One region of the Marinoscillum sp. HNIBRBA16962 genome, then DNA from elsewhere that is predicted to be linked to it. Evidence: riboswitches for the same ligand, from Rfam matches in the RefSeq annotation. Region 1 holds a riboswitch; the other holds the start of a gene.

The links. A riboswitch is a leader RNA that binds a small molecule or an ion and turns the genes downstream of it on or off. The one in region 1 is predicted to bind thiamine pyrophosphate.
Region 2: it holds a riboswitch for thiamine pyrophosphate, as region 1 does, so the genes downstream of both, thiS (sulfur carrier protein ThiS) here and AC3E9V_RS02475 (TonB-dependent receptor) in region 1, are expected to answer to the same signal.

Annotation. Positions count from the first base shown of each region.
Region 1 is NZ_CM173603.1:538,915-554,324, reverse strand. It holds gene AC3E9V_RS02495 (RNA polymerase sigma factor) at 1-36, opposite strand, end outside; gene AC3E9V_RS02490 (vWA domain-containing protein) at 151-1,980, shown strand; gene AC3E9V_RS02485 (hypothetical protein) at 2,024-2,659, opposite strand; gene AC3E9V_RS02480 (DUF4136 domain-containing protein) at 2,710-3,288, shown strand; gene AC3E9V_RS02475 (TonB-dependent receptor) at 3,320-5,767, opposite strand; TPP riboswitch at 5,828-5,950, opposite strand; gene AC3E9V_RS02470 (AAA family ATPase) at 5,979-6,497, opposite strand; gene AC3E9V_RS02465 (hypothetical protein) at 6,563-7,090, shown strand; gene pnuC (nicotinamide riboside transporter PnuC) at 7,087-7,695, opposite strand; gene guaB (IMP dehydrogenase) at 7,784-9,250, shown strand; gene AC3E9V_RS02450 (SpoIIE family protein phosphatase) at 9,337-11,385, shown strand; gene AC3E9V_RS02445 (STAS domain-containing protein) at 11,390-11,731, shown strand; gene AC3E9V_RS02440 (ATP-binding protein) at 11,721-12,137, shown strand; gene AC3E9V_RS02435 (peptidyl-prolyl cis-trans isomerase) at 12,134-12,988, shown strand; gene AC3E9V_RS02430 (peptidylprolyl isomerase) at 12,942-14,294, shown strand; gene AC3E9V_RS02425 (AAA family ATPase) at 14,313-15,278, shown strand.
Region 2 is NZ_CM173603.1:939,417-954,826, forward strand. It holds gene AC3E9V_RS03795 (YeiH family protein) at 8-1,348, shown strand; TPP riboswitch at 1,420-1,512, shown strand; gene thiS (sulfur carrier protein ThiS) at 1,574-1,780, shown strand; gene thiC (phosphomethylpyrimidine synthase ThiC) at 1,795-3,666, shown strand; gene AC3E9V_RS03810 (thiamine phosphate synthase) at 3,676-4,284, shown strand; gene AC3E9V_RS03815 (hydroxymethylpyrimidine/phosphomethylpyrimidine kinase) at 4,257-5,006, shown strand; gene AC3E9V_RS03820 (thiamine phosphate synthase) at 5,003-5,650, shown strand; gene AC3E9V_RS03825 (thiazole synthase) at 5,628-6,392, shown strand; gene thiH (2-iminoacetate synthase ThiH) at 6,385-7,503, shown strand; gene moeB (molybdopterin-synthase adenylyltransferase MoeB) at 7,496-8,563, shown strand; gene AC3E9V_RS03840 (ATP-binding protein) at 8,748-10,109, shown strand; gene AC3E9V_RS03845 (hypothetical protein) at 10,310-10,522, shown strand; gene AC3E9V_RS03850 (glycoside hydrolase family 9 protein) at 10,554-12,485, opposite strand; gene ruvB (Holliday junction branch migration DNA helicase RuvB) at 12,738-13,763, opposite strand; gene AC3E9V_RS03860 (FAD:protein FMN transferase) at 13,848-14,876, shown strand; gene AC3E9V_RS03865 (ZIP family metal transporter) at 14,894-15,410, shown strand, end outside.

The sequences.
Region 1 (15,410 bases):
ACTGTACTCATCCCTATTTATCCGAAATAAACCCAATTTTAACTCTCTGTAAAACAGAAGTTTAACTTACTATTTAAAAAAATTAAATCTTTTTTATGGAAAATCAACGGGTTTCCCATCTCAAGGATACAAATCAAAAAGTATACCGACATGCAAAAGATCATACTATTACTCGGAATCCTGTTGATCTCAACAGCGCAAACGCAGGTGATAACCGTAACCGGCACAGTATATGACGAGCAGGGCAATTCATTGCCCGGCGTATCCGTTATGGAAAAATCCACCACAAATGGTGCCATTACAGACGTCAATGGAAAATATTCAATCCAGGTCAATGGTGAAAAGAGTACCCTGACTTATTCATTCGTAGGTTTTAAAACTGAAGAGATCAAAGTTGGGAGCAAGCGAAAAATTGATGTGATACTCAAGCCCGATGTGAAATCACTTGAGGAAGTGGTTGTAGTAGGCTACGGAGAAGCCAAAAAGTCCCGCAGCGTTGCGGGCGTCAGCTATGACCAGGCTGGAAACGGAGCAGTAAGTTACATGATGTCGGCTCCTGCAGAAGCCGATCCATATTTCAACACCGAATCTTATGATGCTATTGAAGAAAATATCTTCCACACCAGTACTGACAAACCACTCTCTACTTTCTCAATAGATGTGGATGCAGCTTCTTACAGCAACATGCGTAGATTTCTGAATATGGGACAAATGCCTCCGAAGGATGCTGTGCGGATCGAGGAGATGATCAATTATTTCAACTATGAGTATGAAGGACCGAAAGATGAGCATCCATTTGCCATCCATACTTCCAAAATGAAAGCTCCGTGGAATGAAGATCACTTCCTGGTGAAAATAGGGATACAAGGGAAAAAACTGGAAATGGAAGAACTACCCCCTTCAAACATAGTTTTTTTACTCGATGTGTCCGGCTCCATGAACAGCCCCAACAAATTGCCTTTGCTGAAGTCTTCTTTAAAAATGCTAACCAATGAGCTACGCCCGCAGGATAAGATATCCATCGTAGTGTACGCAGGTGCAGCCGGTCTGGTCCTGCCACCTACAGATGGCAACAATAAGCAGAAGGTCATAGATGCCCTGGAAAACCTGCAAGCGGGTGGTTCAACTGCCGGAGGAGCAGGCATCAAACTGGCTTATAAAACCGCCAAAGAGAACTTTGTAAAAGGAGGCAATAACCGAGTGATACTGGCTACTGACGGTGATTTTAATATTGGTGCTTCCAGCAACGGGGAGATGCAACGTCTGATTGAAGAAAAAAGAGAAGAAGGGGTATTCCTTACAGTCCTGGGCTTTGGAATGGGTAACTATAAAGACTCCAAGATGGAAATCCTGGCAGATAAAGGAAACGGCAACTATGCTTATATTGACAATATAATGGAGGCTAAAAAGGTCCTGGTAACAGAGTTTGGTGGCACACTCTTTACCATAGCCAAGGATGTAAAGATCCAGGTAGAATTTAACCCCAATGTGGTTCAGGCCTATCGTTTGATCGGATATGAAAACCGAATGTTAAAAGATGAGGACTTCAATGATGATAAAAAAGATGCTGGTGAGCTTGGAAGCGGACATACCGTCACTGCCTTATATGAAATTATTCCGGCAGGGGTGGAAAGCAGCTTCGTAAAAGATATCGATCCGCTAAAGTACCAGAATCAAAAAACTATCGGAAACACCGATGAAATGCTAACTGTGAAGTTCCGCTACAAAGAACCTGATGGGACAAAAAGCAAGCTCATCGTAAAACCATTGAAAAATGATGACCGGCTTGACAATGACCAAAATCTCAAATGGGCGGCCTCAGTTGCCGGGTTTGGAATGTTGCTCAGGGATTCTGAGTTTAAAAATGACCTTACCTATTCTGAAGTGATCAATCTGGCCCGGTCTGCCAAAGGCGCCGATGAGTTTGGCTATCGAGCCGAATTTATCAGCCTCGTGGAGGTTGCCGGTCAATTGCAATGACACACAGGTGAATCAGCATCCCGGTCACACGGATCGGGATGTTTTATTGAAACTCTTCACTGATTAGATAAGGGGCCTTGTTACAATTGATAGAAATGTCTCCTTCCCGACTCTTTTTCAGCTCGATACCTTCCTGTAGCCACTCCTCCTCAAGGTCAAGGTCAAAACCTTTAGTGGAAAAATAGCTTCGATCCTTCAAGGGCATGACTGATATTTCTGAAAATGATGGCAGCCATTTCTTATACAAAAGGCTTTTCTGAAGGATATGTCGCTTACTTTCCGTATGGATTACCAAATCAAAGGAGGTGATCCATTGTAATGAAAGTCGAATCACTTCAAACAGGGAAATGTCATCTGTAATGATATTTACTGCCTTATGTCCCTTCTCATGCAGGAGAGAAAGTGCGGTATAAAGGAAGCGATCCTCTTCCACAGCAATGATCCTCACAGGCATTTGTTGCTTTAGCTCTTCTTCATATTTCACAACCTGCTGAAAACCAACCAATGCCACATCCAGTTTATGTCCATACTTCGAATATATGTCAATGGAAGGTTCGCAGCATATGACTGTAGGGGACCATTCGAGCAAAGCGTGCAAAACTTCGACCGGAAAATACTCTAATTGGTCGATTATTAGAGCTGGTTCTTGCTGATCACGGACAATATGATGTGAAGACATTTCTATTTGCGGAAATTCATGACTAAATTATAATGCCTAAATGATAAAAGATGAAAAATTTACTTGCAATAGGAACAATGATTTTCCTTTTCAGCTGTGTGGCTGAAAGAGATTTTGTGGTAGAGTACGACTACAGTTACCGGGGAAAATTTAAAAAGTACGAATCCTTTGGTTTTTTGAGCTCCGGGGATACGGTAAACTTTAACGGGCTGAGTGATCAGCTGATCAAAAAGGAAATTGAAAGGCGCATGCAATCACAGGGCTATCGGTACAAGGAGAAAAACCCATCACTTTATGTTGCTTACAAAGTCTTTTCAAGTGACATGAAATTCAGAGGGTATGAGCAGCTGGACCTTGAAAGCTGGGACAACCTGTACAGTGAGCGAGCCGAGAACGAAAAGAACCTGGAGTATATCAAAGAGGCCAAGTATGATGAAAAGAAGATAGATCTGAAGGAGGGGACTCTTTTGATCGACTTCATTGACCGTAAAAGTCACGGGGTGATCTGGCAAGGATATGCCAGTGGGCTTTTTGATAACCGTACATATTTCAGTAAAGACGTGAAATATGCTGTCAGAAGTATCCTGAATCAATACAGACTACTTGCTGCAAATTATCAGTATAATTAAAGCTGCCCCGAAACGAGGCAGCTTTAATTTGCTAAAACTTCAGAGATAGTGATGCCAGAAAATTAATACCCGCCTGTGGGTAGTAATAATTTTCCCTAACCACGTAATCTCCCCCTCTGTAACCAAACGTATATCCGTTTGAAACATACTTATGGTCAAATATATTGTTTACCATAAGCGAGAAAGTAGTTTGCTTCAGCAGCTTGATGTCAAAGTCGTAATCCAGTTTGAAATCATTTACAAAATAAGGGTCAATACTTCTGTCATCATTTGAGGTATTGTCCAGATACTGTTTTCCTACATATTTAGAAAACAAGGATACCTCAAGATTTCTGAGTGGAGAAAATGAAATCTGGCTACCTGCGATGACATTGGGAGAAAATGAAATATCTGTATTTTCATATTCATTTTCGATAATGTTAAACTCATCAAATGCAGGTCCATAATCGTAAATGACTTCTGTGAACTTTTTGATTATATTTCTACTCAAAGTCAGATTTGCGGTCCACCTCAGGTTGTCGAAAATTTCTACACCACCAACCAATTCTATACCAGTGCGGTAGCTATCCGGCACATTGACCCGCACTGAAGATCCCACGTCATTGAGTTCTCCCGTTAATACAAGCTGATTCAAATAATCCATCAGGTAATAATTAGCAGAAAACGAATAATCTGAAGACCGTGTGCGATAACCCACTTCCAGGTTACGTAATGTCTCTGCCTTTGGCACTTCTCCGTTTGGTGCATCAATAAAGTCATTCCGAACCGGCTCACGATGCCCTACAGCAAATGAAGCATATAAATTACTGTTCTGCTCCAGTGAATAAGTCAATCCGGCTTTGGGATTGAAAAAAACATATTCATCACCGACATCTATCATTCGCTGATCATTATCTATACCCACCGTATGATAATCAATGGTTCTCAGCTGAGCATCAGCAAATAGATTAAGCCCACTGGTAAGCTGGTAATTTCCTTTTAGATAGACGTTGAAATCCTTCTTCTCACCCACATTATCGTAATAGCGCTCCCTGATTTCACTGGTACTTGCATATTGAGCCCAGATGATTTCTCCAAAATGATCTCCTTCATAATTATTCCAGGCACCTCCTAATGTAAGATTCCACTTGGCTTGTGAGTAATTGGCTGAAAACGTCATTCCGTAAAAGTCATTATCAAGCCATCTCCTACGTATCAAATCAGTTGAAGTGATGGTACTGTCTCCAATAGTCACATCCGGAAGATTATAATCAGCAAACTCGTCATCATTCCTGTACTGCTCATAATATCCTCGCCCATATGTATAATGCAAGGCGGCATTGATATTGAAGCTGGAGTTGAATGTATGATTGAAATGAAGCTGGTAATGATCCTGCTGATAGTTATCCACTTCATTTTCATAAAGGTAATAATTGAAAGTCCTGCCGGAATTTAATAGGTTTTCAGCCTGCTCTTCCGTATAGCCATTATTAGCAATAACCTCTTGCATACCTTCCATATCATTTTCCAATCGGGACTCAGGGGTACCCCACCAGGATTGATAGGTTACTTCCTTGCCGGCAAAGGTCAGTACTTTGATAGTTGTGTTCTCGCCATAATAGCCTCCTGCCAGGTAGTAAGACTTGAGATCAGATGAGGACCTGTCAATGTAGCCGTCTGATTTTAATCGGGATAGTCTTCCTTCAAATGACCAGCGGTTATTGATAAGACCTGTATTATATTCTACAGTGTGTTTTCTGGTGTTAAACGAGCCATAGCTGTTATCCAGTCGGGCAAATGATTCCTGAGAAGGCATGTCTGTCTGCAAATTAACTGTAGCCCCAAAAGCCGCAGCACCATTAGTGGATGTTCCTACTCCCCTCTGTATCTGTATATTATTTACCGATGAAGCAAAATCTGGCATGTTAACCCAAAAAACTCCATGAGATTCAGAATCATTTAGCGGGATACCATTTACAGTCACATTGATCCGGGTAGGATCACTCCCTCTGATTCGCATTCCGGTATAGCCTACACCATTGCCAGCATCAGAGGTAACCACCATAGAAGGAGTATACCTAAGCACAAATGGCATATCCTGGCCTAAATTCCGTTCTTCTATCTCTTTATTAGAAATATTCGAGAAGGTGGTAGGTGTTTTTTCATTTGCCCGCGTCGCATAAACAATTACCTCCTCTCCTCTTATTACACTCTCTTCAAGCGAAATGGATAAATTCAAGTCAATAGATACCTTGATTTCCTGTGCATGTGTTTTGTAACCCACATAAGAAACTTTGAGTGTATAATTCCCTTCAGGTACCTTCTTTAAAGAAAAATTGCCCTCGTTATCCGCTGCTGTTGCAAAACGAGTGTTTTCCAGAAGGACATTGGCTGCCGGTAAGGGAGCGCCAGCCTGGTCAATAACCTTACCGCTTACTTCATACTGCGCATAAGCCCATATAGGTAGCAATGCGACGATAGCCGCAATTAACGTTTTCATAAAATTGAACAATTAACTATTTAACCATATGGGAAGCGGGGAACTCCCCTACCTGGTTATCATACTCGTTCCTCTAAGGTCCCTACGCCGGCATTACCCGGATCAGGTTTATGGGTATGATCTCAGCCCGAATTCACCCCTGACTCATTCACTTGCCAGGGAAGGGCACCCCTTTGAAATACAAACATAGAAGAAAACTTATTGTTCCTGCTCAGTCTTTAAAAAAACCTTCGATTAACGCTTTTGCACAATGCACTCTATCCTCTTCAATGCCTGATACAATTCCGTAGGGAAGGTCATGATCTTTCAGGTAATTTTCATAGATATCAAAAAAGTGTTTACGCAGCTTTGGGTGTTCTCGCTGCGGGTCCGGTCTCCAGATGAGGTCTGTATTGCCCAGAAGGTAAAAATCATAAGACCGTTTTTCCAACTCGTTCAAAATCCAGGGATGTGTCTCACCGTACTTGTGATCACTCCAGACCTTCATCACGATCAGGTTGGTATCACAAAAAAGGTACTCTCCTGCGTACCCGGCTTTATCATCTTCCCAGGCCATTTGACCCTTCGCTATTTCCAGCAGGTCATCTTTCTCATAGGGTCGCCCTAGCCGGTCCAGGTAAAATCGGGCGTATTCGGGTACCCATTCCGTATCATATATCCTTGCCAGATGCTGACACAATTCACTTTTCCCGGTAGACTCTGGCCCAATGATGGCTATTCGTTTGGTCATAAAGGCTAAAAAACGCCAAAACTATATTATTTTTGATACACATGGACAATAAAGGCAATCTGAGGATGAGAGTAAACCAACTTGAAGAACAATTGAGTAACACTTTAAAAGCTGTCGATAGTTTCCATGAAGAAATGAAGGTTTTTAAAGAATATCTCCTGGAAAACAGCAAAGTAGTGAATGGCCTACTACGAAAACTGGACGACCATGACGAAAAATTTGACAAGAACCATGAATTTTTGAAAGCTCAGGAAAAGAAGATTGATCTGAGATTTCAAAAAATGGAGGAAAGGCTTGAGAAAAATGACAAGAAAATGGAAGAGAGGTTCCGAAAAAGTGACCTTAGGTTTCAGAAAATGGAAGAGCAGTTTCAGAAAAACGATCTGAAGTTTCATAAAATGGAGGAAAGGCTTGAGAAAAATGACAAGAAAATGGAAGAGCGATTCCGAAAAAGTGATCAGAAAATGGAGGAAAGATTCCAAAAGTCTGATGAAAAGATCAATTCCATTTTAAAAGCAATGGAATCTGATCGTAAACTTCAGGAGGCCCGATTTGAGTTGGTTATGAAAAGGTTTGAAAAACTGGACTCTTAGCCATCAGCCTCTTCTAACAATGATCTCCTCCAGGAGAAATACCCCCAGGTTGCCAGAATCGTAAACACTAAAAACTGAAAGCTGAAAAAGTAAAGCTCCTTGTAAAAATATAGCGGAGTAGCAATCAGGTCCGTTAATATCCAGTAGATCCAGTTTTCTAACTTCTTTTTGGCCATAAGCCACATCCCGGTAATCGCAGTAGCAGTGGTAATTGCATCCAGGTTGGGTACATCACTGTCCGTATAGTCCAGCCCAAACCGGATCAAAAAAAATGACCCCACAGTTATTCCGGCTGCAATCAAATGCTCCCGCAATGAAGACCTGGTCACGGGAACCTGAGGCCTGTTTGGGTCCGCATGAGTCCAGTAGTACCAGCCATACACGCTCATTATGAAATAATACGTATTGATACCGGCTTCTGCATATAGCTTTGAGGTAAGGGTGATGTATACAGCAATAACGACACTTACAATCCCGGTTGGATAAACCAGAATATCCTCTTGTTTGGAGTACCAAACACTTAATAAACCAAAAATTACTGCAATTCCTTCCAGCCAGGAGGTATTTGAAGCTTGCTCCAGTAGGGTAGAAAAAAAATCCTGCATTCAGCTATAAATTAAATCTTCAATTAAGTTTCAGAATCTCGTGTAACTAGCTAATTTTGCACGGCAAATAATAATAAATGTTATTTGCATGAATCTCGATAACAAATTTCTCTTTGAAGCGCTCACCTATGATGATGTGCTTCTGCTCCCCGGTTTTTCTGAAGTACTTCCACGAGATACCGATACATCTTCTAAAATCACGCGCAATATTAAGCTGAATATTCCACTTGTGTCCGCCGCAATGGACACAGTGACGGAAGCCGGCCTGGCTATTGCCATGGCTTTGGAAGGAGGCATAGGGTTTATCCATAAAAACATGCCGGTTGATAAACAGGCAGCCCAGGTACGAAAGGTGAAGCGATCGCAAAGCGGAATGATCCTGGACCCCATCACGCTGAACGATGACAGTGTGGCCGGTGATGCAGAGAAGATCATGCGTGAAAACAAGATTGGGGGGATTCCCGTCGTGAATAAAGACAAAAAGCTGATCGGGATCATTACCAACAGGGATTTGCGCTTTCAAAAAAACATGAAGCGCCCCATCATCGAGATCATGACCAAAGAAAACCTCATCACCGCTGAGGTGGAAGTTGGCCTGAAAGAAGCTGAAGAGATCCTGCAGGAGTACAAGATCGAAAAACTACCAATCGTAGATAAGTCCGGAAAACTTACCGGCTTAATCACTTATAAAGACATTTTGAAAAATAAAGACCGGCCAAATGCCTGTAAAGATGAATTTGGTCGTCTGAGGGTAGGGGCAGCTGTGGGTGTCACACCGGACCTTCATGATCGCATTATAGCTTTGATCAATGCCGGGGTTGATGTGGTTAGTATAGATACGGCTCACGGGCACTCCAGGGGAGTGATAGATGCTGCCAAACGGGTGAAAAAAGAATTCCCTGACCTGGAGCTGGTGGTAGGAAACATCGCTACACGAGAAGCCGCTGAGGCCCTCATGGAGGCCGGAGCAGATGCTATCAAGGTAGGTGTAGGCCCGGGAAGTATCTGTACCACCCGTGTAGTAGCCGGAGTAGGTGTGCCTCAGCTATCCGCAGTTTATGAATCTGCACAGGCTGTGAAAGGTCAGGTACCAATTATCGCCGACGGGGGCATCAGGTTCTCGGGAGATGTGGTAAAAGCTTTGGCCGGAGGCGCCAGCAGCGTAATGATCGGCTCACTGCTGGCGGGAACAGAAGAGGCCCCGGGGGAAATGATCATTTATGAAGGCAGGAAATTTAAGACCTACAGAGGCATGGGCTCAGTAGAAGCCATGGAAGAAGGCTCGAAAGATCGATATTTCCAGGATGCGGAGGACGACATCAAAAAACTGGTCCCTGAAGGAATCGTGGGACGCGTACCCTATAAAGGTATGGTTTCGGAAGTACTTTATCAGCTCACTGGCGGTTTGCGGGCTGGCATGGGCTATTGTGGTGCAGGAACGATTGAAGACCTGCACAATGCCAAATTTGTCAAAATATCAGCAGCCGGAGTAGCAGAGAGCCACCCTCATGACATCACCATAACCAGAGAAGCTCCAAACTACAGCAGACGTTAAAAAGCGTTAATAATATCGAAAAGCCCTCTACATCCAATAGAGGGCTTTTTTATTAGTGGACACCCCCCTATTTTTGTACCACCTAAATGCTATCGAATAAACTCAAAATAAGGCTCAGTTTTCTGGCAGGTCTCCTTTCGTGGTTGCTCTTCACGTTTTTTGATCTTTACCTCCTATTTGTTGAGCGGTATGAGCTAAATGTAAACCTATCGGAGATACTTCCCCAGGTCTTTCTTACGGCTTTTATCGTATCCACTTTATTCTATTACCGGTATGTTATCACCAAAGCAGATAGCATCAATTTCATAGATCTGCTTTGGAGGGTGTTTATTACGGGTTTGGTAACGACAATCGGCTCACTGATCATTCGGTTGTTCTTTTATGTGTTTGGCAACTCCGCAATCAGTGAAAACCCGCTCACGATCAACCTGCTTTATCACATCCTGATCGGCCTTGTCACAATCTACCTCATCTCCACCTTCGTCGTATGGAAGCGGCTGATCCTGTATCAGAAGTCGAAGAATCTCATTCAGCTCTGGGGCTTTTTTGAATATAGCTTATTGGGTAGCCTGGCTTTTGACTTCATTGGAAACAGGTTCATGAGTGTCAATTTCAATACGGCACTCATCTTTCTTGGCGGCATGGCGCTGATCCTCTCTTTTAACCTGAAATGGATCGCTTACCTCAACTTCAAGCAGAAATGGAAAAGTATCCTTTTCATCCTTCTTTCGGGGATCTATATCTACCACTTCATGCTCAACCTCATCACCTTTTCACAAACTGAGGTTCTCACCATTGATCTGCTCGACCGGGTATTTATAGTTGCCATCTTTATTTTCATATTCCTTTATGCAGGCATTTCCATACTGGTTACATTGTTCAACCTGCCCACCTCCTCCGTTTTTGAGCGAAAGCTTCAGGAGGCTATAGATTTCCAAAAGCTTAGTCAGTCTATTCCCTCCGGTCAAAGTGCAGAGCAAACTTATGACCTGTTACTGGACAGTTCTATGAGCGCGGTCTTTGCTGACGCCGCCTGGCTCGAGATCAAAAACGACCATCCTTCCCTGATCACCCGGGGAATTCGTGAAGCTACGGTAGAAGATATCAAAGGAGTAGTAAAGCAGGATCTCCTGAAAGACATACTCTTTTATCAGTTTAAAGGTGACTTTTCATCCAGCAAAGTCATTGGCTCCATCAATCACCCCGACTTCAGAAGCATAATAGCCCTGCCCATTATGGTCAAAGGCAAACAGGTGGGGACGCTGGTCCTTTTGCAGGAAGTGGCAGATGCTTTTAATCGCGAAATGGTAGAAATCATTACGACTTTTGTCAATCAGGCGAGCATCTCTCTTGAAAACTTCATGCTGATCCAGGAAGCCATTGAGAACGAGCGTTACAAAGAGCAGCTCAAAATTGCCAAAAGCGTCCAGAAAAGCCTTCTACCATCCGAGCTGAAAAACAATAGCTCCTTTGACATCACCGCATACAGTATGGCAGCAGACGAGGTAGGAGGTGATTATTATGATATTCTGGAGCCCGTTTCAGGAATTTACAACCTGATCATTGGGGATGTTTCAGGTAAAGGAACTTCGGCAGCCTTTAACATGGCCCAGATGCGGGGCATTTTTCACAGCCTTGCCCAGGTGAAGAAAAGTAGTCCGCAGAAGTTTATCATGCAAGCCAATGCAGCCATGGCAAGGTGTCTGGAGAAGACGTCTTTCATTACTGCATTCTACTTTCAAATAGATACCAGAGAAAAACAGCTCAGCTACTCGCGTGCAGGTCATTGTCCGGCTTTATATTACTCTGTGGAAGAAAAGAAAACCTGCTACCTGGAAAGTGACGGACTTGGATTAGGAATAATAAGAAACTCAGAGTATGATCAATACGTTGTAGAATCTACGCTGACCTACACGCCTGGAGACTTGTTGGTTCTCTACACAGATGGCATAACTGAAGCCAAAAATCACGACAACCAACAATATGGATCTGAGGGACTGGAAACCTCGCTGCTCAAACACATAAACCAACCGATAGAAAAGATAAAAGAAGGTTTGATTGACGATCTTATTAGATTTTTAAATGGAAATAAACTGGACGATGACTATACGCTGACCATCGTCAGGTTCAAGTAAGGATATGGTAAATATTACAACACAAGAAGAACAAGAATGTCAGATCATTTCAGTAGAGGGAGAGATCGATGCGAGCTCCTCTATTGAACTTGATAATGCACTGAAAGAGGCTGCTGAAAATTACAAGAAGATCATCGTGGATCTGAATCAGCTTGAATATATATCCTCTGCAGGATTAGGTGTTTTTATCTCCTATCTGGAGGATCTGAAAAAAGAAAACATAAAGCTTGTTCTTTTTGGGCTACAGGAGAAAGTCCGGGAAGTCTTTGATATCCTGGGGCTACAACATTTGATGAATATCACAACAAACAAAGAAGAGGCCATCAAGCAGTTAGATGAAATATAGTCTCACGATATCATGTAATAAATCAAACCTCGTCAAGATCAGGCATTTTGTAGCAGAAGTGCTGGAGCAAAATCACCTGAAAGAAATTGAGGCGCACAAGCTCGTTCTTGCAGTGGACGAAATATGCGCCAACCTGATCATTCACTCAAACCAGTGCAATCCGACTAAAAAGATCGATGTGCTTGTGGACCTTCACCCTACAGATAAGGTGATTTTTATTATCAAGGACAAAGGCATAAGTTTTGATATCCGTACTTATTCTGAGCCTACAATGGACGAAATCATTGCCTCCAAACGAAAAGGAGGCATGGGTCTGATGCTTGTCAAAAGAATAATGGACAAAATAGAGTTCTCTACCGAGAAGAATTACAATATTTGCAGGTTGACAAAAAAGCTAACAAAATGAGGACTGGATGGATTCTGCTGATCAGTTTATGCATCAGCTGTGAGTTTTTCAAGCCCAAGGAGGTCATCACGGAACAACCCGTCGCGGGTGCAATGGACCAGCTCCTGTATCCTTCAGACCTGGATGGCCTGTTTCCTGAAAATGTATCTGATGCAGATAGCACCAAGCTTGCTGAGAAATATGTGGAAGACTGGATCAAGAAGCAGCTTATGATCTCCAGGTCTACACAGGAAGTGGATTTTAATGAAGCAGAGATCGAGCGAAAAGTACTGAACTACCGATATGCCCTGATCGTACATGCATTTGAGAAAAAGTACATTGAAGAAAACCTGAACAGGCAGGTGAGTGACTCGGCAATTGTAAAATACTACGAGGAAAAGTCCGATAACTTTCTGCTACGCCAAAATATCATGAAAAGTATTTTTGCCCAGGTACCCAAAAACGCCCCAAATCTGAATCAATTCAGGAGAAATTTCAGAGCATACCCTGATAGCAACATAGAAGACCTGAAAACCTACATAAGCCAGTTTGCTATCAAATCTTACCTGGAAGACACCACCTGGATTATCTTTGATGAGGTTATTTTAGGCACTCCGCTTCAAGACATACAAAATAAAACGCAGTTTCTGAGACAGAATACGTTTTCTGAAACCTCTGACGAAGATTACATTTATTTTTTAAAAATCTTCGACTATAAAATCTCAGATGAAGTTTCACCGTTGGAATTTATCAGAGAAGACATAGAAAATATTATAATCAACAAACGAAAAATTGCACTGAAGAAGGAGCTTGAAGAAAAAATATATGAGGAAGCAAAAGCAAACGATGTTTTCAAGATATATCGCGATTAGCCTTTTGGCTGTCATCCCCTTTTTGGGATCTGGTCAGTCCGAAGGAGTGGTCGTAGACAAAATCATCGCGAAAGTGGATAATTATATTGTCCTGAAATCCGATCTGGAAAAAGCCTATCTGGATTATCTGTCAAGAGGGGAGTTTCGCGGAAGCAATGCCAAATGCCAGATACTGGAGCAACTGGTTGTTAACAAAATGTTAGTGGCTAAAGCTGAAATTGACTCAGTGATTGTTTCTGACGCAGAAGTACAGGCTAACCTGAGCCAGCGGATGGAGTACATGATCTCTCAGATCGGTTCTCAGGAAGAGATAGAGCAGTACTATGGCAAAACTGTGGAGCAGCTGGAGGATGAGCTCTTTGAAAGCATCAAAGAGCAGATGGTCATCCAGAGAATGCAGCAGGAGATCACTTCCGGTTTAAAAGTTTCCCCAGCCGAAGTGAAGAAATTTTTCAACAAGATCCCTCAGGATTCATTGCCTTATTTCTCCACTGAAGTGGTAGTGGGACAGATCGTGAAGCAACCCAAGCCAGGCAAAAAGCAAAAAGAAGCAGTCAAAAAACTTATGTATCAGCTCCGGGGACAAATTCTGAGTGGAGCCTCCTTTGCGGACCTGGCCAGACAGTATTCGGAAGACCCGGGATCTGCGGCAAGAGGTGGTGAGCTTCCTTTTTATAAGCGAGGAGATCTGGCGCCGGAGTTTGAAGCCACTGCGATGACGTTGGAGGAAGGTGAATTATCCAACCCTATAGAAACGCAATTTGGTTATCACCTGATCGAGCTCCAGCAGAAGAGAGGAAATACCTTTAAGACCCGTCACATTCTGATCTCCCCCGAGCCCTCGCAAGAAGACATAGAGAAAACGGAACGGTATCTGGATAGCTTGCGAACTGCTATTATTAACGACAGCATTGACTTTGAGGAGGCAGCCAAAGAGTATTCGGATGACAAAAATACCTCGTCCAATGGTGGGTTTTTCCTCGATAACAACGGCTCTAACCGGGTATCTGTGGACCAGCTGGACCCAACGATCTTTTTTACGTTAGACACCATGACTGTGGGAAACATCACCAAACCCGAGAAGTTTCAGCAGCAGGACGGAAGTGATGCTTTTAGGATCCTGTATTTCAAAAAAAGGATTGCACCGCATCAGGCCAACCTGAAAGATGATTATCAAAAGATTGCCAGTGCGGCTTTAAACAATAAAAAGAACAAGATCCTTTCAGATTGGTTTGCAGAGGCCAGGGAAAACGTATATATAGAAGTAGACCCGGAGTATAATTATTGCAACCTTCTGGAACAATAACTTAAGAGACTATTGCATATGGCAGAACTAGAAAATGAAGTAGAAGCAGCAAACGAACTACATAAAGCTTACACAAACCTTGAAAACGAAATAGGGAAAACGGTAATCGGCCAAAAGGAGGTGATCAGGCTACTGATCATTTCTATCTTCTGCGGCGGCCATTCCCTGTTAGTGGGGGTTCCCGGGCTGGCAAAAACTTTACTGGTTCAAACCATCTCCAATGCATTGGGGCTAAACTTTAACCGGATCCAGTTTACGCCTGACCTGATGCCGTCAGATGTTATAGGAGCTGAAACCCTGGACCAGGACCGTAATTTTCGATTCATAAAAGGCCCCATCTTCTCCAATGTGATCCTGGCCGATGAGATCAACAGAACTCCTCCCAAGACCCAGTCTGCCTTACTGGAGGCCATGCAGGAGGGGGCCGTAACCACCGGTGGTAAAAATTATGTTTTAGATAAGCCATTCTTTGTGCTCGCCACCCAAAACCCCATAGAGCAGGAAGGAACTTATCCGCTGCCTGAAGCCCAGCTCGACCGTTTTATGTTTATGATCAAGCTGGAATACCCTTCCCTGGCCGAAGAGCTGGATATTGTTAAGCAAACCACCTCGGGTGAAGATAATGAGATCAATAAAGTATTAAGCAAAGATGAGATCCTGAAATTCCAGAAGCTGGTCAAAAAGGTACCCGTTCCGGACAATGTCTTTGAATATATCGTCAACCTGGTTCACAAAACCCGGCCTGAAGGCGAGCGCGGAGCTGATGAAAGCAAAGAGTTTTTGGAGTGGGGAGCAGGTCCCAGAGCCAGTCAGTTTCTGGTGCTGGCCTCAAAATGCAATGCGCTTCTGAAAGGTAAATACTCGCCTGATATTGAGGACGTGAAAGATATTGTTACTCCTATTCTTCGTCATCGCATCGTCCGCAATTTCAAAGCTGAAGCCGAAGGAATGACCGAGGAAAAGATCATTGCAGCATTGTTGTAATTGACCTTTAATTATAGAATTAACTACCAATCATAAGCTAAGTAACTCCCCACCTGGCCTTCATAATAACAGAAAAAACCAGAAATCAGAGGCTCCCTTCTCCTGCAGGAGAAGGGCTGGGGATGAGGTCTG
Region 2 (15,410 bases), 400 kb from region 1:
TTATCCTATGAAGTGGACAGAAGATATCGTTGCGATCTGTACAGGTGTTTTAATTCTGGCCTTTGCATTGATCACTTTTGTAGTCTTGCCTCAAACCGGGATTGAGGTAACAAGTCTCACGGGGGCCCTAAGTCTGATCACCTCTAAACTCCAAAGGTGGGAAGCGAATCCATTTATGGCTTTCAGTGGAAAAAGCTACGGCCTGGGACTGCTCAGCTTATTCCTCATCTTTCTTTTACTTCTTGGAGGTGGTGCAAAACTATTGAAAACCCGCCTCAACGATTTTTTGAAAGGTTTTTTCGTGGTTTTTCTTGTTGGCTTACTGGCCTACCTACTGGCCGCTCAGGTTGATCTGAAGGCTATAGGTTTGGGTTACGCACTCTGGGCGATCGCATTGGGCATTTTTATCAGTAATACGTTTGGTTTACCAGACTGGCTGAAACCAGCCCTGATGCACGAGTTTTTTATCAAAACCGGCCTGGTGCTTCTGGGTGCTGAGGTGCTTTTTGGTAAAATCCTGGCTATAGGTGTACCCGGGATTTTTGTGGCCTGGGTGGTGACGCCCATCGTTTTGGTGACTACTTTTTGGTTCGGCCAACGTGTATTAAAGATTGCTTCCAAAAGTCTGAACATCACCATCAGTGCGGACATGTCTGTTTGTGGGGTATCTGCTGCCATAGCAACGGCAGCTGCCTGCAAAGCAAAGAAAGAAGAGCTGACTACTGCAATCGGCTTATCCATGGTTTTTACATCTGTAATGATGGTGGCTTTGCCAGCTTTGATCAAAGCCCTGAACATGCCAGAAGTGCTTGGCGGTGCCTGGTTAGGCGGAACCATCGATGCGACTGGGGCTGTAGTAGCTGCAGGTGCATTTTTAGGTGAGCGGGCGATGAATGTGGCTGCCACGATCAAAATGATCCAGAATATTTTGATCGGGGTGATTGCTTTTGCAGTAGCGGTTTACTGGACGGCCAGGGTAGAGAAGTCTAAGGGAGACAAGGTAACAGCTAAGGAGATATGGATCCGGTTCCCAAAATTTATTCTTGGGTTTATCGGAGCATCGATTTTCTTCAGTGTGTTGCAGCAATCCATGGCCCCGGAAACTTCCGCTACCTTGATTGAAAAGGATCTGTTTGGATTTACCAAAAGCCTGAGAGGTTGGCTGTTTTGCCTGGCCTTTGTCAGCATTGGACTTTCCACAAACTTTAAGGAGCTACGAGCTCAATTTTCAGGGGGTAAGCCGCTGGTTTTATACCTGTGTGGTCAGACCTTAAACCTGGGGCTGACACTTCTTATGGCCTGGCTGATGTTTTACAAAGTCTTTCCCGAGATCACAAAGAGCATCTAGATCTACCAATGGCTTTTGCTTCAGATTTAGTAGTTGGATTTTTTTCTTTCCCTCAAAATAGTTAGTCTTGTGAAACACTTTAGGGGTGCCTTGTAACAGGCTGAGAAATACCCTTGGAACCTGATCCCGGTAATGCGGGCGAAGGGAAAAGTCCCGGACTACCTCCATTTATTTTTCTCATCGCTTGGTATCCCTGAAGTGCAAGAATCTAAAAATTAAGATTTTATGGACTTCACTGTTAACAATGAAAGCTGTGCTCTTGACAGAGATACCATTCTAATTACTGAATTACTGTCACTTAGAGGGATCAACCATCAAAAAGGGATAGCCATTGCGGTTAACCATGAGATTGTCCCACATGCTTCATGGCAGGAATACCCCATTAAATCAAATGATGAAGTTTTAATCATTACAGCTACCCAAGGTGGCTAAAAAATTATCAAAATATGAGAAAAGCAGATAAAACTCCGGATAGTACTTCGATTACTCGTGACCCCTTTCCCAGTTCAAAAAAAATCTATGTAAAAGGCGAAAGGCATGATATCTCCGTGGCTATGCGGGAGATCTCCTTACACAATACCAAACTCAAGTTAAACCCTTCAGCACCAGATGAAGAAAACCCACCGGTAACTGTATACGACACCAGCGGTCCGTATACCGACCCAGACGTAGAGGTAGATGTTCGAAAAGGTCTCAATAAGCTTAGAGCAAAATGGATTGAAGAGCGAGAAGATACGGAGGTTCTCGATGGGATCACTTCAGATTACGGAAAAGAACGCCTGGCTGAATCAGAACTTAATGAGTTGAGGTTTCCGCACTTGAGTAATCCAAGAAAGGCTAAGCCCGGACAAAATGTAACTCAGCTTCATTATGCAAGAAAAGGGATCATTACGCCTGAAATGGAATATATCGCCATTCGTGAAAATCAACGCATCGAGGAATGGGGGAAATACAATCAGCAACACCCCGGAGAGAGCTTTGGCAGCAATATGCCAAAGGGTAGGATCACTCCTGAGTTTGTAAGAGATGAGGTAGCTAAAGGAAGGGCAATTATCCCTTCCAACGTCAATCATCCTGAATCCGAGCCGATGATTATCGGGCGAAATTTCCTGGTAAAGATTAATGCCAACATCGGGAATTCGGCGGTTACATCCAGTATTGAGGAGGAAGTAGAGAAAGCTGTCTGGGCCTGCCGGTGGGGAGCTGATACCATCATGGATCTGTCCACAGGTAAGAACATTCATGAAACAAGAGAGTGGGTACTTCGCAATTCACCTGTCCCGATCGGCACAGTACCTCTTTATCAGGCGCTTGAAAAAGTAAACGGTAAAGCAGAAGATCTGACCTGGGAGATCTTCAGAGATACCCTCATAGAGCAGGCGGAGCAAGGTGTAGATTACTTTACGATCCATGCAGGGGTCCGGCTTAGATATGTCCCTATGACCGCAAAGCGTGTCACGGGTATTGTGTCCCGTGGAGGATCTATCATGGCCAAATGGTGTCTGGCCCATCACCAGGAGAGCTTTCTTTATACACATTTTGAGGAGATCTGTGAGATCATGAAAGCGTACGATGTGGCGTTTTCGCTGGGAGACGGGCTACGTCCGGGTTCCATAGCAGATGCCAACGATGCGGCCCAGTTTGCCGAGCTGGAAACCCTGGGTGAGCTCACCAAAATAGCCTGGAAGCATGATGTGCAGGTGATGATCGAAGGCCCCGGCCATGTACCGATGCACATGATCAAAGAAAATATGGAAAAGCAGCTGGAAGCATGTGATGAAGCACCTTTTTATACGCTCGGGCCGCTGACTACTGATATTGCTCCGGGATATGATCACATTACCTCAGGGATAGGTGCTGCTATGATCGGGTGGTACGGGTGTGCCATGCTGTGCTACGTCACGCCTAAAGAACACCTGGGCCTTCCCAATAAGGAGGATGTAAAGGAAGGAGTGATTACCTACAAAATTGCTGCTCATGCGGCTGACCTGGCGAAAGGTCATCCCGGGGCGCAATACCGGGACAATGCCCTGAGCAAGGCAAGATTTGAATTCAGGTGGGAGGATCAGTTTAATCTTTCGCTGGATCCTGAAACTGCGATAGAGTATCATGATGAGACACTTCCGGCGGATGGTGCCAAAGTGGCTCACTTCTGTAGTATGTGCGGACCGAATTTCTGCTCGATGAAAATCACCCAGGAGGTTCGGGAGTTTGCTTCCCAAAACGATCTATCAGAGGAGGAAGCGTTGCAAAAAGGAATGAAAGAGAAGGCTGACGAATTCTCAGAGATGGGAAACAACCTGTACGTGGATCAATAGAAACGGTAGATGGATGTCACAGTGATCACCGCTGAAGGGGACGTGCCACATGAAGTGGAAACGCTCAACGAAATTCTCCGGTATCCGGTAAGGGTCCATGTCCGAAAACCGGCCTGGAGTATTTCTGTCCTTCGAGGACTTTTGTCAAAAATTCCGAAGGATATAAGGTCAAACTGTACGTTACACGGAGACCCCCGACTTGCGGAAGAAATGAAGATAGGTGGCATTCATCTGCACCAAAAGAGCTTGCACTTAAAAACTTCATGGAAAGGACTGTTGTCGGGATCTTTTCATACTACTGATGAGGTCATCGGGTATGTTGGCAATCCGTTAGACTATGGTTTTCTCAGCCCGGTTTATGACAGTATTTCCAAGCCTGGCTATACCAGTCATTACAACCCTGATGGTTTAAAGACTTTTTTGGCGAGTCCGTTGAGAGCTTTTCCCATAGTAGCGCTGGGAGGAGTAAAACCATCCAACATAAATACGTTGAAGGAAATGGGTTTTGAAGGGGTGGCAGTGCTCGGGTACATCTGGAAGAAAGAAACCGTGAAGGAACGAGTTGAAGCGCTTGAGAAAATTCTAGAGAAATGGACAGTAAAGCGGTCTTATCAATAGGTGGTTTTGACCCAAGCGGGGGAGCTGGAGTTTTAGCTGATATTAAAACCATAAACCAGCTAAACGTTCAGGGTTTTGGGGTATCTACAGCCATTACCTTTCAGAATGCATCTGAATTCTCGGGATTGGTGTGGCTGACATTTGACCAGATCCAGCAACAAATAATACCTTTGATGTCCACCGGATATCAGATAGACGTGGTAAAAATCGGTTTGATCAGGGACTTGCAACTGCTGGAAAAGTTGTTAACATTTTTGCATCAGCAGCTGCCAGGAATCCGGGTTGTCTGGGATCCCGTTTTGAAAGCATCGGCAGGATTTGATTTTCATAATCAATGGAATCAGGGGGAGCTTCTGAAGGTTATCGATCTGCTTTATTGCATGACACCAAATATTTCCGAGGCACTTCAGATACAAAAGATCTGTCACACGGATCTGTCCGGCTTACCGCTAAACGTAATTTGCAAAGGTGGAGATGGAGATGGAAAAATAGTAACAGACACGTTGTACATGATATCCGGAGAGGTTGTGACTTTAGATTCGCAGCGAATCTCACAAAAATCCCTGCATGGGACAGGGTGTGTGTTTGCTTCAGCATTAGCTGCCGGAATGGCTAAAGGGAAAAAACTGCCCGAAGCTTTTAAGCAGGCAAAGGAATACGTTTATCAGCTGTTACGAAAATCGGAAACGGCTTTGGGTGAACATTATCTGATAGAGAAATGATAGAAAAGTTGCAATATATCACGCAGGAAGGGCGAAATGGTGAATCCCATGCTGAAATGGTCCGACGAGCATGTGAAATTGGCGTAAAATGGGTTCAGCTTAGGATCAAAGAAGCACCCCTGAAATACATTTATGAGCAGGCGGTTGAAGCATTGCAAATTTGCAGAACACATGGTGCCAGACTCATTATCAATGATCGTGTAGCCTTATGTAAGGAAATTGATGCAGATGGTGTACACATTGGTAAAGAAGACATGGATCCACGGGAAGCCCGGAGGATCCTGGGGGCGGACAAATTAATAGGGTGCACTTCCAATACTTTTGAAGACATTCAGCAGCTGGCGCTTATGGAGCCGGATTATATTGGGCTGGGTCCGTATAGATTCACCAAAACCAAAGACAACCTGAGCCCCATACTTGGTATCGAGGGGTATCAAAAAATCCTTGAACAAATGAATGCGAATAATATACGGATACCCGTAGTTGCGATAGGAGGGATAGCGCAGGAAGATGTACAGCTGCTTATGGATTCCGGTGTATTTGGTGTGGCAGTAGGGTCTGCAATCTCATTTTCTGAAGACCCGCAACAAATTGTAAGAAACTTTAATGAAGCATTAACAAATGGAGAAGTTAACAATAGCTGATAAAGCATTTAATTCCAGGTTATTTCTTGGAACGGGTAAGTTTAGCAGTGTTCGCTCCATGGAGCAGGCAGTCATTGCATCAGGATCTGAGTTGGTTACGGTGGCTTTGAAGCGTGTGGACATGCAAAACCACAATGACGAAATGCTGAAAGCTCTTGACGGAGTGCATCTTTTACCTAATACTTCAGGAGTACGAACTGCAAAAGAGGCTGTTTTTGCTGCGGAGATGGCCCGGGAAGCTCTGGAAACCAACTGGGTCAAGCTGGAGATCCATCCGGATCCAAAATATTTGATGCCAGACCCGGTGGAGACCCTTAAAGCTGCCGGGGAACTAGCGGAAAAGGGGTTTGTGGTGTTGCCCTACATACATGCTGATCCGGTTTTATGTAAGCGTCTGGAAGAAGCAGGTGTAGCAGCGGTGATGCCCCTGGGATCAACCATCGGAAGCAACAGGGGGCTGAAAACCCTTGATTTTCTGGAAATAATTATTGAACAAAGTACAGTGCCTGTAATAGTAGATGCCGGACTGGGAGCGCCATCAGATGCAGCCAAAGCACTGGAGATCGGTGCTGATGCGGTGCTGGTAAATACAGCAATTGCTGCTGCAGGAAATCCTGAATCAATGGCTCGGGCCTTTAAGCTGGGAGTAGAAGCGGGCAGACTGGCTTATGAAAGTAGGCTCGGCCGAAAAAATCGAATTTCTCAACCAACAAGTCCATTAACTTCATTCTTAGATGCCTAGTTTCAGAGAAGTATTTGACCAGCTTGAGTGGGATCAGGTCAGGGACGAGATCTATGCAAAGACGTCAAGCGACGTGGAAAATGCCTTGAATAAACGCATACGGGATCTGGAGGATTTTAAAGCACTGGTTTCACCGGCTGCATCTGCTTACCTGGAGCCAATGGCCGTACAAAGCCAGGCAGATACCCTTCAGCGATTTGGGAATAATATTCAGCTGTATGCGCCTATGTATCTGTCCAATGAATGCCAGAATATCTGTACCTATTGTGGCTTTAGCCTGGATAATAAGATTCCCCGAAAAACACTGAATCCTACTGAAATTGAGAAGGAAGCCAGGGCTTTGACTTCACTGGGTTTTCGTCATGTATTACTGGTGACCGGTGAGGCAAATACCATGGTGGGGGTACCTTACTTTAAGCGTGTGCTTGAGCAGCTCCGACCTCATTTTGACCAGATCAGCCTGGAAGTTCAGCCCTTGAAACTGGAGCAATACCATGAACTTATGCCATATGGGGTACATGCGGTGTTGGTTTATCAGGAAACTTATCACAAAGAGGATTACCGAAAGCATCATCCGAAAGGAAGAAAGTCTGATTTTTATTACCGGTTAGAAACTCCGGACCGCCTGGGTCAGGCAGGTGTTCATAAAATCGGGCTGGGGGCATTGATCGGGCTTGAAGACTGGAGAGTAGACAGTTTTTTTGTGGCATTGCACCTGAAATATCTTGAGCAGACCTACTGGCAGACGAAATATTCCATTTCATTCCCGCGCCTGCGGCCATTCTCAGGGGGGTTGGCCCCCAAGATTCCCATGAATGACCGGGAGCTAGTCCAGCTGCTTACGGCCTACAGGCTCTTTAACCAGGAAGTAGAGCTTTCACTTTCCACACGGGAGGCGCCTGCTTTCAGAGATGAGTTAGTACGGCTTGGAGTTACCTCTATGAGTGCCGGATCCAAAACCAATCCGGGAGGGTATACCTCAGAACCGGAATCGTTGGAACAGTTTGAAATATCCGATGAGCGTAGTCCTTCGGAAGTGGCGGCCATGATCCGTGAAAAAGGCTATGAAGCCGTATGGAAAGACTGGGATAAAGCGCTGGAGTATGTTTGACGAACAGGAAAAAGCCTACTACCACCGACAGTTTATACTGCCGGATTTTGGCCCTGAAAAACAGCGAAACCTCAAGCAGGGAAGTGTTCTGGTAGTTGGAGCCGGAGGCCTGGGATGTCCGGCGTTGTTGTATTTGGCAGGGGCAGGTATAGGCAAATTAGGGATCATCGATGGAGACGTTGTGGATGTGAGCAACCTCCATCGACAAGTTTTGTATACGAAGGATGATCTTGGGAAAAACAAAGCCTACGCCGCCTCAAAGCGGCTGTGTGGGCTAAACGAACACATAAACATTCAGGTTTTTGAAGAGCCTTTAACCCCACAAAATGCGGAGGAAGTTATTTCAGATTTTGATGTCGTCCTGGATGGTACGGATAATTTTGCTACACGCTACCTGATCAACGATGCCTGTGTCCATTTGGGAAAACCCTTCGTTTACGGAGCTATCCATAAATATGAAGGGCAATTGAGTGTGTTTAACTATGAGGAGGGCCCTACTTATCGTTGTCTTTTTCCTGACCCACCTGAGCCCGGCACAGTGCCCGGATGCTCGGAAGTTGGAGTTTTGGGAGTTCTTCCGGGAATGATCGGTACCCGGCAGGCTCTGGAAGCCATTAAAATTATTTCAGGAGTGGGAGTGGTATGCAGTGGGAAGTTAATTATGATGAATGCCCTGGATAATAGTCAGTTCGCTTTGAAAATCATCTCAAATCCGGAAAACCGGAAGGTTAGCATACAGTCAGATTACGATATTTTATGTGAGCCCCCGACCATTCCGGAAATAACCGCCAATTTGGCCAAAGAAAAAATAAAATCGGGGGAGGTTTTTTTGCTGGATGTGCGGGAACCTCATGAAGTTGCGCAATTTAATATCGGGGGCGTCAATGTACCGGTAAGTCAGTTTGATCAGGCCCGGGATCAATTGCCCGGAAAAGACCAGAAGATTTTGGTGGTTTGTCACTCAGGGATTCGGAGTAAGCAGGTAGTTAAAAAACTTTTAGACTCAGGGTATGCAGATGCAGTCAGTGTAAAAGGTGGATTGCTGGAATGGAGTTTATGAGGACAAGTGAGACGCATGCGCCTTAACTGATTGAGGCCTTGGTTTCGGCTGAATTCAAATTGAGCTATATGAACTATGATATTACAGACATCAATCAATTACCTTTATTTTGTTACAACTATTTTTAAAAATTACCCTTATTTTATTACATTTACTCTCTGAAATAACCCTTATTTCTGCGTGAATGATCTTCAGAAGGTATGCATATAGCCAGTTAGAAGCATGGAAGTCGTCCGGTCACCGGAAGCCGCTGATCATCAGAGGAGCCAGACAAGTGGGTAAAACCACATTGGTCAAAGCTTTTGCCTCATCCTATGAGCATAAGATATTCTTAAACCTGGAAAAGACTGCAGACCGAAAGGTTTTTGAGGACTTTGAGGAGGTGACAGTCCTGATGGATGCGTTGAGCCTAAAACACAATGTTCCAAAATCCGGATTGAGCAACACTTTGTTGTTTATTGATGAAATTCAGGAATCACCAAAGGCCATACGCATGCTCAGGTATTTTTATGAAGAAGTTCCTCAGCTACACGTGATAGCAGCCGGATCACTGCTGGAGTTTGCACTCGGGGAGGTGACCAGCTTTCCGGTAGGTCGTGTGACTTATCTCTACCTTTCTCCCTTCAATTTTCAGGAGTTTCTTCATGCCCTTGACCACCATTCCGCTGTTGATCAGCTGGCCAAAGTTCCGATAGCAGAGCATGCTCATGAGGTATTGATCGGGTTGTTTCATCAGTATGCCATCATCGGAGGTATGCCGGAGGTCATGAGTTGCTATGCGGAGAGCCGGAGTGTTTCGGACCTTGTTTCCATTTATGAAAGTATTTGGGCTACCTATCAGGACGATGTGGTAAAGTATGGAGGGAGTAAATCCCAGCAACAGCTACTGAGTTTCCTGATGCACACTGCTCATCTTTATGTGGATCAGCGTGTAAAGTTTCATGGCTTTGGCAACAGCAATTACAAATCAAGGGAAGTGGGAGAGGCCTTTCGAAAGCTGGATCAGGCCAGGATCATCCGTTTGTGCTACCCCACTACTTCTACAGAGGTTCCGCTAAAACCTGACCTCAAAAAATCACCACGAATGCATTTTCTGGATACCGGGCTGGTCAACCATCAACTTGGGATACAGGCAGACATGCTGGCCATGCAGGATTTAAGTCAGGCATTTAAAGGAGCGATTATCCCCCATCTCATTGTCCAGGAATTTTCTTCTTTGGACATTGCTACTGCACAATTGCCTTTTTTCTGGGTGAGGGAAAAGCTGCAATCTTCCGCTGAAGTGGACATGGTGATTTCGCATCAGGGGAAAGTGATTCCGGTAGAATTCAAATCTGGCAAGAAGGGAACCTTAAAATCACTTATGCTCCTGGTAGATCGATTGGATCATCCTTATGCTGTCAGAATGTATGCCGGCAAATTTTCAGTTGAGCAACATAGTACCCCAACTGGAAAAGTGTTTTATTTAATGAACCTGCCCTATTATTTGGGCACACAGCTGAGTGCTTATTTAGATTTTTTCATGCAAAACTACGATCAACCATGACCGAATCCTCCAGCATATCCAAAGTCTGGAATTTTGCCCAAGTCATGTTTTTAGAATCAATGGAAAGGACTTTGGATAATTATGATCAAAATTGGATCAATGAGTCGATCGAGAAGGTCGATTATCCATTAAGACAATCAGGCAAATTACACTTTTTACGACCTTCTTGATAGCTTTAATAAAAAACTACTCATTTTTCTATGAAACGGATCATTCGAAATACCACATTTTTCGTTGTTGCAGTCCTGATCCTTCAGTTCCTGTCGGTATGGGCGGGAGATCAATTGCCGGTCTTTAAAAGCCAGAAGGTGATGATGAAAGAAAGGGACATTGATCCGTCAGCATTTTTTTACACAGAAAGTAAGGAAGCGCTAGCCGCTGAAAAGAAAATCAGGGAAGCGATTGAAAGATAATAGGCAGGATTTCCTGTCTACTGCTATAATTTTACTCCTTCACAAATTTTCTCATGATTTTTTGGTCTTGCAGATAGATCAGGACCAGATAAAGACCTGCAGGTAAGGAAGAAATATCCAATGATTCCTGGTTAGTGGAGAGGAGTTCAGCTCCGGAAAGAGATATAATGGAGAATTTTGACACAGGGAGATCATTTGAAACAACATGGATCGTTTCATCAGCTGGATTGGGAAATATTTCAGGTTTAAGTATATGACCAATATCCAACGGGATTTCAGGTTGTCCTCGATCCGGCCCGATCATCTCTGTTTCATAAATATGCTGAAGAGCACCTGATAAGTATACCAGGGGTGCATTCCAATTGATGGTGATCTCGTTGGTGGAATAGCTGCACCAGTTATCATAGTAGCTCTTAGCGGGGATTGAAGAAGGATATTGATCCTCGCCACAATCATCCATATTATTTGGATTTGGGCCACCAGCCAAAAATCCCGGAACCGGAGCTACTACATCATCAGCCTCGGATTGTCGGTGATGTATGTGCATTGGTGAAAAATCTCCAAAACCAGTCACATAGCAGTAGGTCGTGGGGTTTCTGCCAAGCAAATAATCCATAGACGAAAGTGCTCCATTGAAATAGTCCATTTCACCAGTCAATTCAAATGCAGCCATCATAATGAGCCCCTGATTGCCGACCAAACTATTACTACCCCAGTAAAACTGATTGATGGGTATCCGGTAGGGGGAGGTGTTTTTTTGATAATTCATTAGGTTATCTGCCTGATCCAGCAAGATGTTTTCCGTGGAAGCGGAGGCCATATCATGATTGATCAGAGACAACACCCCCAGCATTCCTACGTTGGGCCAGCCTGGTACACCAAAGTTTTGTGAAAAATTGAGTTCATCGGAATACGCTGAATTACCGGTGGTTATGTATAGCTCGGCAGCTGTCCAGAAAAATTCATCATCAAAATTACTATCACCATAGCCCCCGGTGGATACCGCCGGATAACCGTCCTGAGCTTCAGGGTTGTTAAATGGCACGTTCGGATTGGTCTGAGCCCATTGCCAGGCGAGTTCGGCTTTTTCCAGGCATTCGGTGGCGAGATCTGGCAGGAAGGGCTCATAAACTCTTGCGGCTATGGCCATAACTGCTGCAAAATCAAGAGTGGCAGCTGTTCCCTTTGCAACTACATATCGTGTAGCTGTAGTCTGATGCGGCATAACGGCCCCCTGAAAGTTGGCTGTAGTTGTTTTGTTATACACTCCTCCATCCTCAGGGTCCTGCATGGTGAGCATCCATTCCAGGTTCCAAAGCACCTCATCAAGCAGGTCAGGCATCTCGTTCCCACTTTCGGGGATGTTCAGTTCAAGGTCGGTATAATATGCGGCGTAATTTTCATAAGCAGCCAGTAGGGTAAACATGCTTATTCCGGAGTTTACAATGTATTTGTTGTAGTCCCCGGCATCATACCAGCCTTTGGGTGTGGAGATGATGGTTCCGGCAGGTCGGGAGGAGGAGGCAGCAGATGGATGAACCACCACTTCATCATCAGGATGGCCCAAAGGCCTTTGATGTTCTCCGGCGTAGGTTTCGGTCAGCTCAGTGGAGGCGCGATTGAAATAATAAGCTTTGATCGAGCCTTTTGACAGGTCTTTTAGTACATCATTTTGAATGGTAAACGGATGTGAATATTCGCTTCCCAACTTAAGGCGATAAGTTCCCGTGTACTTGAAATCTGAAAAGTCAGCGATGCGGACATTTTCTTCTGAATTGTTCCAGTAATTCTCTTCGGAAAGTGTGCCTTCATAAACGCTTACCAGATTTCCATCAACTACGATTTCAAAGGTTGCCACGCTGGAGTTTACTACAGCCAGCTTTTGGGATTCAGGGAAAAAACCGATTTGATTGAGTCGGATTTTATCTGAGGCTGTTTGCGCCGTAGTGGTTGAAAGAGCCAAACAAATGATTAATAGAAATGAAACAGTCCGCATGTTTGTAGGCATTGAAATGACGAATACCTAATTCTAGCGAAAATTTGGTTGATTGGACCGATCAGTAAACAAAAAGACTAATAGAAATAGACAAATGGTCTGCTTGTGGTGGTATCGTGATTAATCTTTGTCAACATTCATAGGTTTGGGCGAAACCAAAAAAGTTTGAGATGAATAGAGCAATCAGTAAGATCCAGCTCTTGATGAAATGCTCCATTTTTAAAATAACCTCCCCATTTGTTGCGGTGGGATCTCTCCAAGATGCTGGTAGGCAAGTTCCGTGGCCTGTCTTCCTCTTGCCGTGCGTTTGATGTACCCTTCCATAATGAGAAAAGGTTCGTACACTTCTTCGATGGTCTCTGCTTCCTCACCACAGGCTGTGGCAATGGTGGAAAGCCCTACAGGTCCTCCTTTAAACTTATTGATGATGGTGGCCAGAATGCGGTTGTCCATTTCGTCCAGGCCGTGATCATCCACATCCAGGGCTTTAAGGGCTATTTTGGCGATTTCCAGTGTGATGGAGCCATCTCCTTTGATCTGGGCAAAGTCACGCGTTCGGCGCAGTAGGTTATTACTGATCCGCGGGGTGCCCCGGCTTCTGCGAGCGATCTCGTAAGCAGCTTCCTGATCAATGGGTGTGTCCAGGATGTCCGCTGATCGGCCTACAATAGCAGTTAGTAGTTTGGCATCATAGTATTCCAGCCGGGAGTTGATCCCAAAACGAGCTCTCAATGGAGCAGTAAGCAGACCAGACCGTGTGGTAGCGCCGATCAGGGTAAAGGGCTCCAGGCTGATCTGCACGGTACGGGCATTTGGTCCGCTATCCAGCATGATGTCTATTCGATAATCCTCCATGGCAGAATACAGGTATTCTTCCACAACAGGATTGAGTCGATGGATCTCATCAATAAAAAGGACGTCATGAGGCTCCAGGTTCGTAAGTAGCCCGGCCAGTTCACTGGCCTTATCCAGTACCGGTCCGGAGGTTACCTTTATGCCCGAGCCGAGTTCATTGGCAATGATGTGCGAAAGAGTGGTCTTGCCAAGGCCGGGAGGGCCATGCAGCAGTACGTGATCCAGCGGCTCTTCCCGCTTTTTAGCTGCCTCTACAAAGATCCTGAGGTTTTCTACTATTTTGTCCTGTCCGGCAAAATCACCGAAAGTGAGCGGGCGAAGGGCCTTTTCAAACTCCTTTTCCGCAGAATTCATTTGGTCATCATCGCCTGTCAGGTAGTCTTCTCTCATACTTTAGGATCGATCTCTGACAAAGATAATGTTAATGAAGATTAGTAAGTGGCTATCCGTTAATATTGCATAAAATTTCGGATTATGAATCGGAAGCTTGCTTTTAGAATCATCCTGGTCATTATTTTGGCCTTCATCCTCTATCGGTTTTATACCAATCAGCCGGAATACACCCAAACCCACATCACCGGACAAACGATGGGTACGATTGAGTACAATGTAAAGTACCTGGGAGATAATGTTCCGAATTACAAAAAAGAAATCGATTCTATTCTGGTCGCCTTTAACCAGTCCCTGTCAACATATATTCCCGATTCTGAGATTTCCAGGTTGAATAAAGGAGATACTCTTACTCCACCATCCAGGATGTTTCTGGACGTATTGATCAGCAGTAAGGAAGCTTATGAAACTACAGATGGAGCTTTTGACCCTACGGTAGGCCCGCTGGTAAATGCCTGGGGTTTTGGTCCTGACAAAAAAATCAATATCCCGGACAGTGCTGAAGTTGGAGAACTCCTGGAGCAAGTGGGATTTAATAAAATCCAATTTTCTGAAGATAAAGTGACCATGGATTCAGCCATGTATCTTGACTTTAGTGCGATTGCTAAAGGGTATGCCGTAGATCTGGTAGCTGAGTTTCTGGACGAAAAAGGTTTCGAACATTACATGGTGGAGATTGGAGGAGAAGTGAGGGCTTCAGGCCAAAATGAACATAATGAAACATGGACCATAGGAATAGAGGATCCGGTAGTAGCTCGTAATGAACAGAAGCTACTGGCGATAGTACAGCTAAAAGATCAGTCTATGGCTACCTCTGGTAATTACCGAAACTATTATAAAGTAGGGGACAGAACCATTGCTCATACCATTGACCCCAGAACCGGGTATAATACCACTCACAACCTTTTAAGTGCGTCAGTTTTTGCTGACAATTGCATGGCTGCTGATGCGTATGCTACGGCCTTTATGGTGCTTGGGTTAGAAGCATCTAAAGAACTGATCGAGAATTCCAATCTGGAAGGCTTCCTCATTTATCAGGATGAGAATAATCAACTAAAGAGCTATGTTTCTCCCGGATTATCGCAATTTGTGACTTTAAATAAGACCCGGTAAGGTCATTTAGTGAAACTATGACATTAATTGTATTTACACTATTTGTTGCCTCGCTGGCTGGAGGCATTTCGGCGGGCTTCCTCGGAAGCTCCACACAGACCATCCGGTATCCACTGATCTTTGCCGGCTCCTTTCTGTTCTCCATCACAATTATTCATATATTACCCGAAGTATTCTCCCTGGGTGAAGACCCCTTGAAGGTAGGGTTGTTTGTCCTGGCTGGATTTTTCCTTCAGCAATTTCTGGAGTACTTCACTTCCGGAATAGAACACGGACACTTTCATGCCCATGATCAGGTTTCAGGAGCTTCAAGGTTTGGCTTGTTGGTGGCTTTGGTCATCCACTCTTTATTGGAGGGTGCTTTGCTGACGCATCATTCTCCTTTTCATGAACAGCACGAATCCCACTCACTGTTATTGGGGATCGTTTTACATAAAATCCCAGCTGCCTATGCCCTCATAGCCACACTAAATGGGAAGAAAAAATTGAGTATGAGCACATGGATTATTTTGATCATTTTCAGTATTTCCTCTC